One region of the Marinobacterium aestuarii genome, then DNA from elsewhere that is predicted to be linked to it. Evidence: predicted binding sites of a transcription regulator. Region 1 holds the regulator's gene; the other holds the start of a gene.
What was found. The regulator LexA, encoded in region 1, represses DNA repair genes until DNA is damaged. The targets are predictions, from matches to a motif close to TACTGTNTANNTANACAGTA.

Region 1 (4,414 bases):
GAAGGTCCGACCATCGAGTGCGACAAGTGCAGCGCCCAGATGGAACTTAAAACGGGTCGTTTCGGCAAGTACTTCGGCTGTTCCAACAGCGAATGCAAGAATACCCGCAAGCTGCTGAAAAGCGGCGAGGCCGCGCCGCCGAAGATGGATCCGGTGCCGATGCCTGAGTTGCAGTGCGAAAAGGTTGACGATACCTATATTCTGCGTGACGGTGCCAGTGGCCTGTTCCTGGCGGCGAGTCAGTTTCCGAAAAATCGTGAAACCCGGCCGCCCAAGGTTGGGGAGTTACTGCCTCACAAGGATGCAATCGACCCCAAGTACAGCTTCCTGTTTGATGCGCCCGTTGCGGATGCTGATGGCAATCCCACGCTGATACGCTTCAGTCGCAAGACGAAGGAGCAGTATGTGATGACGGAGGTTGACGGCAAGGCGACCGGGTGGCGCGCCTACTTTGATGGCGGTCGCTGGGTGGTGGAAGAAAAGGCCAAAAAAGCCAAATAGCCGGTGGCGGAGTAGATTGCATGAGCGTATTTGTGACCCGCACCAGCCAGAAGCTGAACTTTGTTCAACTGCAGCTGGAGCAGCTGGCCCAGGCGCAGGTTTCCACCGGCTGGAGTCGTCAGGCTCAGGTTGAGTGTTGCCAGGAGTCGGTGCTGTTCCATCTGGCGTCGGCCTATGGTGCCTTTCTGTGTGAAATCGGTGATCACTACCGTCTGGAGGTGGCACAGCTGCAGAGTTTTGCCGACCTTGATGCGCTCTTTGAGCAGGCGGCGGTGCAGTCGCCCGAGCGTACCGAACTGGCCTCGCTGGAGCAGGATGCCGCCAGTTGGCTGCGGCGCTTGCGCGCGGCCTATGAAGCCTGCTGGCAGCCAGGCGCCAAGGCCCAGGCGCTCAATGCGGTTGAGAGTCAGTCCGAGATTCGATTGATGCCGCTCAGTGCCGATACGGTAACGCAAGTCACGCCTCAGCAGTGTCAGCTATGGCAGCGCGAGCTGGCCCAGCTTGTCGAGCGCTTGCGTGCCGGCATGCAGGAATGGTGAGGTTGCAGTAGCCGTTTTACCCTGAGTGTCGCTGGCGGTCACTCAGGTATAGAGCGGATCTATGCATGCTGATAAAGGTGCGGGTAGCAGGTTTCAAGGCGGCACCGGGCGCCGAAGCAGAAGGCGAAAGGATTAAATGAAAGACGCATTGCTTGAAATTGTCATGCTGGAGACGGGTGAAATTGTTGTTCGTCGTTCCAGTGAGCAGGATGAGCCGCTACTGACGCTAAGCTTTTCCGATGAGTTGTCCAGCAAGCTGGGTGACGAGCGTATCAATATCGCCAAGATTATGCTGTCCGCCGGTGTTCAGCTGGTGGCTGAGGCGGGTGCGCGCCAGCGTGAAGCCGAGGCCGATGTGCTCAGGCCGCCTGTTATTCACTAACGGCTTTTCCCTAACCTCTCTTCAAAAATTGCTATTTACGAACTGCAGTCCGGACCTTCATGGGTGTTCGCTCATGGGCTGGGCTGGGCTGGGCTACGGCTGTGGTTATCGACTGGATGCGCTGCAGCTCACGCGCCTCTTGCCCTGAGTGTCACTCAATATGAGGCTTGGGCAGGCAGGCAGGCAGGCAGGCAGGCCTGGCAGGCAGGCAGGCCTGGCAGGCAGGCAGGCAGGCAGGCCTGGCGGCTTCAGGCGTGCTCCCGACCCCGAATCAGAATACCCTGGCTGTCGCCACAGGCCGCTGCCTGTTCGAGTGCCTTGAGTTCAAACTCCGACAAGTAGCCCGGCCATGAAATTACCGCATGGCAGGTGCCGGCACTCAGGGCGCGGCGGGCGAGATCAAACACGCTGTGGCCGCTGTCGGGTTGCAGCAGAATGACCTTGCCAAGATCGATCCCGGCATCGGTCAACAGTGTTTTTGGCAGCAGTGCAGGCGGTGCGACCCAGGCAAACCAGCGATCATCCCGGCTCAGTTGTGCCAGTAGTGGCATCAGCAGGGGCATGCTGGAGAGGTTGCTGTCATGGGTAATGATTTCGGTCAGTTTACCGGCGCCTTTGCCGCTGAGGGCAGGGGTTTTGCTGGCGGCATTTAGGCTCTTGCCCTGACAAAGGGTGCGACGGTATTTGGGGGTCGGTGCCAGGTTCATAGTGGTTCTCCTCCGCGGCGGATAACGCCGACACCCAGGCCTTCAATGGATATGTCCTGCTCCCTGAGATCGACCTCGATGGGGGCAAAGTCTTCGTTCTCGGCTAATAGGTAAACGCGATTATTCTCGCGCTTGAAGCGTTTCACTGTAACTTCGTCGCCGATGCGCGCGACCACTATCTGGCCGTTGCGGGCTTCCTGGCACTGATGTACCGCCAGCAGGTCGCCGTCCATGATGCCGATATTACGCATGCTCTGGCCTTTTACTCGCAGCAGGTAGTGCGCCGGCGGATGGAAAAAATCCGCCGAAATGGTGCAGTGATCCTCTATATGCTGCTGGGCCAGTATGGGTGAGCCTGCCGCTACCTGGCCGACAATGGGCAGGCTTTCATTGGCGGCATCGAGCCCGAGGTCCGGCAGGCGTATGCCGCGGGAGGTGCCGGGAATGATTTCAATCGCGCCCTTGCGCGCCAGCGCCTTGAGGTGTTCTTCAGCGGCATTGGCTGATTTGAAGCCAAGATCACGCGCAATGTCGGCCCGCGTGGGCGGGTAGCCGGAGGTTTCGATATGCTTTTTGATGCACTCGAGCACATCCGTTTGTCGGCGAGTCAGCTTCATGGTTTTAACCTGTTGTTTTATACAGTAGGTGTAAGTATATACAGTAGCTTAATCCCGTAAAGCAAATTCTGTTGATATATCCAGTGTTTTGCTAGAATCGCGGCTCCTGTCTCAGCTGATCCGGATGCCGCGTTGCTAACCGAGGACCTCAAACAACAGATTCAGCAGGCCTATAGAGCGTTTCTGGACGCCAAGGGTCTCAAGTCGCGCTATGGGCAACGCCAGATGGTGGGTGCCGTTGCGCGTGTTATTGGTGGTGTCCAGGCCGATGCCTCGGGTGTGCGCCAGTCCGAGGGTCATGTCGTGCTGGTAGAAGCCGGCACCGGTACGGGCAAGACGCTGGCCTATCTGCTGGGCACCATCCCGATAGCTAAGGCCGCCAACAAGAAACTGGTGCTCTCGACGGCAACCGTGGCGCTGCAGGAACAGCTGCTGTACAAGGATCTGCCGGATATTGCGCTGCACGCCCAGTTGCCGGTCAAGGTGAGCTTGGCCAAGGGGCGCGGGCGCTATCTGTGTATCAGCAAGGCCGAGCGTATTCTCGACAGTCAGGGCGCGATGGGGCAGATGGCGCTGTACGAAGATGAACAGGTCCACAAGCTCGATGAGGCGGACCTGGGGCTTTATCGCGAACTGCTGAACGAGTTTGCCTCCGGCCGCTGGGACGGTGACCGCGATAACCTCAAGCGCGAACTGGAAGATCAGCTGTGGCATCCGCTCACCAGCGATCACTTGCAGTGCACCAACAGGCGCTGCCACAATTTCAGTGCCTGTCCGTTTTACCGTGCGCGGGAATCCCTGGATCAGGCTGAGGTGGTGATTGCCAATCATGATCTGGTGATGGCGGACCTGGCCCTGGGGGGCGGCGCCATTCTGCCGGATCCCGCCGACAGCATTTATGTGTTTGACGAAGGCCACCATCTGGCGGCCAAGGCGATCGGTCACTTCTCCTACAGCATGAGAGTCGCGGGTAGCATTCGCTGGCTTTCGGCGGCCACCCGCCAGCTGGAGAAAATGCGCGTCGACTGTGGCGAACATCAGGTGCTCAGCACCTATATAACACAGCTGGCCCAGCCTTTTACCGACCTGAATCAGTGTCTGGAGAGCTTTCAGCGCACCCTGCGCGCTTTGCTCACCGAATCCAGCGGTAGCCCCAAGTCGGATCGTTTCCGCTTCCCCAACGGCCAGTTACCCGAGGCGCTACGCATCGAGGCGGGAGATGTGGCCAAGGTTGCAGACAAGGCGGTGGTCAAGTTCGAGCAAATCGTGGATTTGCTTAAAGAAGCCATCGATGGCGGTATTCCTGAGATCGAAAAGGATGCAGCGGAGCGCTGGTATCCGCAAACTGGGTTATTGCTCTCGCGGATGCAATCGATCCACTCGCTGGCACGTTCTTATCGCAATCCGGATCCCGAGGGCAGCTCGCCAACGGCGCGCTGGATCAATGTGATTGAATCTCCCGACGGGGTGGATTTCGAGTGCCGCAGCAGCCCGGTGTCGGCGGCGGCAACGCTTAGCGAGCATCTGTGGCAGCACTGTTACGGCGCTGTTGTCACTTCGGCAACGCTGACGGCCCTGGGGCACTTTGACCGTGTGCTGGTGGATCTGGGCTTGCCCGCGGACAGCCCCTGCGAACGGCTGCAAAGCCCGTTCGACCATCAGCGCTGT
Region 2 (4,414 bases), 1.8 Mb from region 1:
TTTCCTGCAGGTTTTCTACCACGTAGCGGCCACGGTTGGCGGCGGCAATCCAGGCGCTGCGCTTCATGTAGTACAGCGCCACATGCACTTCATACTCTGCCAGGCGGTTTTTCAGATACTGCATGCGCTTGAGCGCATCGGGTGCGTACTGGCTGTTGGGGTAGCGTGAGGTGAGGGTCGCGAAACTCTCGAAGGACTCCAGTGCGGCACCCGGGTCACGCTGGGTTTCGTCGATCGGCAGGTAGCGTGATACCAGTGAGCGGTCTTCCTCGAAGGAGGTCAGCCCCTTGAGGTAGTAGGCGTAGTCGATGTTTTCGTGATTCGGGTGCAGGCGCACGAAACGATCGGAGGCTGCACGGGCAGCTTCAGGCTCATAGTTCTTGAAGTAGGCAAAGATCAGTTCCAGCTGGGCCTGCTCGGAGAAGCGCCCAAATGGATAGCGGGCTTCGAGCCGCTGCAGTTTTTCGACCGCAAGACCGTAGTTCTGCGCCTCCAGGGCTTCCAGGGCCTCGGAGTAGAGCTGTTGCTCCGGAACATCCGGTTCTTCTTTCTTGTCTCCGCCAAAAAACGAACAGGCGGACATCAGAGAGACCAGAGTCAGGATGCCAATGACTTTTACAAAGCGCATGTTGATGAGTCCCGATTGCCTACAGCGATACCGAGGACGGTTTCGGTTATACTGGGCCAGTTAATCCAAATGTCCGGCATATTTAAACACAACCGGAACTCAAGCCAAAACATCCTTCTGAATTACGTACCCCAGATGCCAGAACAGAAACCTGAACAGGTTCAATTACAAGCGCGGGTCACCGACGAGCTGGTCGGAAAACGGCTGGACCAGGCCATAGCGCAGCTGTTTCCCGACTACTCCCGATCCCGTCTGCAGGGCTGGATCAAGGACGGTTGCGTCACCGTGGATGGTGAACAAAAACGTACCCGCGACAAACTGCAGGGTGGCGAGCTGATCTGTGTCGAAGCGGAACTCGCACGTATCGAACACCACCAGCCAGAGGCCATGGAGCTGGATATCATCTATGAAGACGATGATATTCTGGTGATCAACAAGCCGGCAGGCCTGGTGGTGCATCCGGCGGCGGGTCATGCCGATGGCACCTTGCTGAACGCCTTGCTGCACCATGTGCCGGAAATCGCACAGGTGCCGCGCGCCGGCATCGTGCATCGGCTGGATATGGATACCACCGGTTTGATGGTGGTGGCCAAGACCATCCAGGCGCAGACCGAGCTGGTGGTGCAGTTGCAGGAACGTTCCATGGGCCGCGAGTATGAAGCGATTGTGACGGGCCTGATGACCGGTGGTGGCAAAGTAGATGCCCCTATGGGGCGTCACAAGACCAGCCGTCAGAAGATGGCGGTGGTGCATATGGGCAAACCGGCCCTGACCCATTACCGTCTGCTGCAGCGCTTTCGTGCCCATTCACATATCCGTCTCAAGCTGGAGTCGGGCCGCACGCATCAGATCCGCGTGCATATGTCCCATATCAACTATCCGCTGGTGGGTGATCCTGTCTACGGCGGCCGTTTTCGCCTGCCCAAGGGCGTTAGCGAAGGTCTGATAAAAACACTGCGCGGTTTTCACCGCCAGGCACTGCATGCCAAGAAGCTTGAGCTGTTTCATCCGGCTACCGGTGAACTGATGTCCTGGGAAGTGGATCTGCCGGAGGACTTCCAGCTATTGCTTAAAGCCCTGCAGCAGGACCTGAGGCGCAACGACGATCTATGAAGCTGATTCATCCGCAGTGGCCGGTATCTGATCGGGTGCAGGCCTGTGTCAGTACCCGGCTGGGCGGGGTCAGCCAGGGTGTTTTCCAGGGGCTGAACCTGGGAGACCATGTTGGTGATGATCCTCAGGCGGTTGCACAGAATCGCAGGCGCCTGACCGAGCAGCTGGGGCTTGAGCGTCCGGCACAGTGGCTGCAGCAGGTCCATGGGACTGAAGTGGTTCAGGCGCTGGATGATGCTCAGGTGCGACAGGCGGATGCCTGCTGGAGTGACCAGTCGGGCCAGGCTTGCGTGGTGATGACGGCAGATTGCCTGCCGGTATTTTTCAGTGATGGTCGCAAGGTCGCCGTGGCCCATGCGGGCTGGCGGGGCTTGGTGGCCGGCATTCTGGAAAATACTCTGGCGGTGTTCGAGCAGCCAGGGCAAGTACACTGCTGGCTGGGACCGGCTATTGGGCCTGAAGCTTTTGAAGTCGGGGCCGAGGTACGGGCTGCTTTCTGCGCAGCGCAGCCAGACGCAGGCCAGGCTTTTCGTCCCCGGGACGGGGTGGCGGGCAAGTATTTCGCTGATATCTATAGGCTGGCGCGTCTGCGGCTTGAGGTTGAGGGTGTTGCATCGGTTTCGGGGGGGGATTTCTGTACCCTGCAAGATGCTGAAAATTTTTATTCCTATCGCCGCGATGGTGAAACCGGTCGAATGGCGAGCCTGATCTGGCTGCGTTGAATGCTATAACCTTCTGACTTTTCGATCAAAATCCTTCCTGTGACGGCTGCGGACCTGCGTGCTCGTGCGTGGCTGTCGCTGCGTGTTACCGCCTAAGAATTCTTGTTTTGCTGAATATGCATACAGGTGTGCTTGCCCGCGGAATTTTTTTCGATCATAGTACTGTATATGCATACAGTAGTTATGGGGTGAATCATGAGTCTGGAACAGTTGCTGGAGCGCGGAGCCGTATGGCGGGCAAGTGAGGTTGTTGCCGAACCTGTTGTAGCGGGGCTAGGGTGCGGACACGCGGAGCTGGATCAGCTGCTGCAGGGGCAGGGCTGGCAGCCAGGCAGCCTGGTTGAGGTGCCTTACGCTACCGAGGGTTGTGGTGAGCTGCGCCTGCTATTTCCGCTACTGACGGCATCGCAAGAGCGCTGGGTGCTCTGGGTTGATCCGCCGCATATTTCCTACGCGCCGGCATTGAAAGCGGCGGGGGTGGCACTGGATCGACTCCTGCTGGTACGCAGCAATAGCCGGCGGGATCGGCTCTGGTGTATTGAGCAGGCACTGAAAAGAGGCTGCTGCAGTGCTGTACTGGGTTGGCTGGGAGATGTGTCGCCACGGGCGTTGCGCCGCTTGCAGCTGGCCGCGGCCGAAGGTGAAGCCTTGGGGTTCATCTTCAGGCCTGCGGCCAGCAAGGACCAGGCTGCGGCGGGGCCCTGTCGCCTGTTGCCGGAGCCCGACCAGGCACCGGACAAGCTGGCGGTCTCTGTTCTGAAGCACAGAGGCGGCTGGCCGTTGTCGCGCCGGGTATTATCATTGCGTCAGCGCAGTCTTGGCAATAGAGCAGCCTCTCTGGCTTCGCAGCCAGCGGCTTCAGCTGCGCGGGTGCGTCCGGTCAGGTGAGCCTGCTGGTCTGGCACAATACTGCGGCATTCCCGGGATTTTCACGGAAGCTGTTGCCACGCCTTAAACTATTGTCACCGGGTATTCTTTTGACTTCACTGCGTCTAGCTGTCAGATTTGTGCAGTGCACAAAATTTGACCGGAGGCAGTTATGGGAGCGCGAAAGCTTAATCTTGCGCTGCAGGGTGGCGGTGCCCACGGGGCTTTTACCTGGGGTGTGCTGGATAGGCTGCTGGAGGAGCCAAAGCTGCAGTTTGAGGGTGTCAGCGGCGCCAGCGCCGGCGCCATGAATGCAGTGATGCTGGCCAGCGGCCTGCAGCAGGGCGGTCATGCAGGTGCCCGCGAGCTGCTGACGCGGTTCTGGCACGAGGTCTCCCTGCATGCGCTACCTGAATTGCCGAAAGGCCTGCCTGCCGCGGGTATTGGCGAGTCGATGGCAGACTGGATGCAGATGTTGAGTTATTACCTGTCGCCCTATGACCTCAACCCGCTGGACATAAACCCGCTGCGCTCCCTGGTTGAACGGATGGTGGATTTCGAACAGCTCCAGGCAGCCTCGCCCATTCGTCTCTTTATTGCCGCGACCGATGTGCAAACCGGCAAGCTGCGGCTGTTCCGAGAGACTGAGATCAGTGCGGATCATCTGCTGGCTTCGGCCTGCCTGCCGACGTTGCACAAGGCCATCGAGATTGACGGGCGCAATTACTGGGATGGCGGCTTCAGTGGCAATCCGGCAATTTATCCGCTGATTTTTGACTGTGCCAGTGATGATGTTCTGGTTATTCTGCTGCAGCCGCTGATGCGTGTCGGTACGCCCGTCAGTGCTTCCGCGATTCGCGAACGTGTGGCGGAGTTCGGCTTTCAAAGTACCTATCTGCGTGAAATGCGGGCCATCAGCTATATGCAGTTCGAAATTCGCAAGACCCCCTTTTCGCTCGGAGCCTTCGAGCGCAGGGTGCGCCGACTGCGTTTGCATCAGATAGAATCCGATGAGCTGCTGGCAAGTCTGGATCGCGCGAGCAAGTACGATACCCGACTACACTTTCTGGAGGCGCTGCGCGAC

Region 2: a site for LexA is predicted at 2,624-2,643, ahead of imuA (translesion DNA synthesis-associated protein ImuA). Genes of this name have one in related genera too.

What each region holds. Positions count from the first base shown of each region.
Region 1 is NZ_CP015839.1:2,959,813-2,964,226, reverse strand. Features, by position in the region: gene topA (type I DNA topoisomerase) at 1-501, shown strand, start outside; gene A8C75_RS12980 (DUF6586 family protein) at 522-1,040, shown strand; gene A8C75_RS12975 (hypothetical protein) at 1,177-1,422, shown strand; gene A8C75_RS12970 (cell division inhibitor SulA) at 1,671-2,129, opposite strand; gene lexA (transcriptional repressor LexA) at 2,126-2,746, opposite strand; gene dinG (ATP-dependent DNA helicase DinG) at 2,879-4,414, shown strand, end outside.
Region 2 is NZ_CP015839.1:4,790,950-4,795,363, reverse strand. Features, by position in the region: gene A8C75_RS20995 (outer membrane protein assembly factor BamD) at 1-628, opposite strand, end outside; gene rluD (23S rRNA pseudouridine(1911/1915/1917) synthase RluD) at 764-1,741, shown strand; gene pgeF (peptidoglycan editing factor PgeF) at 1,738-2,463, shown strand; gene imuA (translesion DNA synthesis-associated protein ImuA) at 2,659-3,351, shown strand; gene A8C75_RS20975 (patatin-like phospholipase family protein) at 3,503-4,414, shown strand, end outside.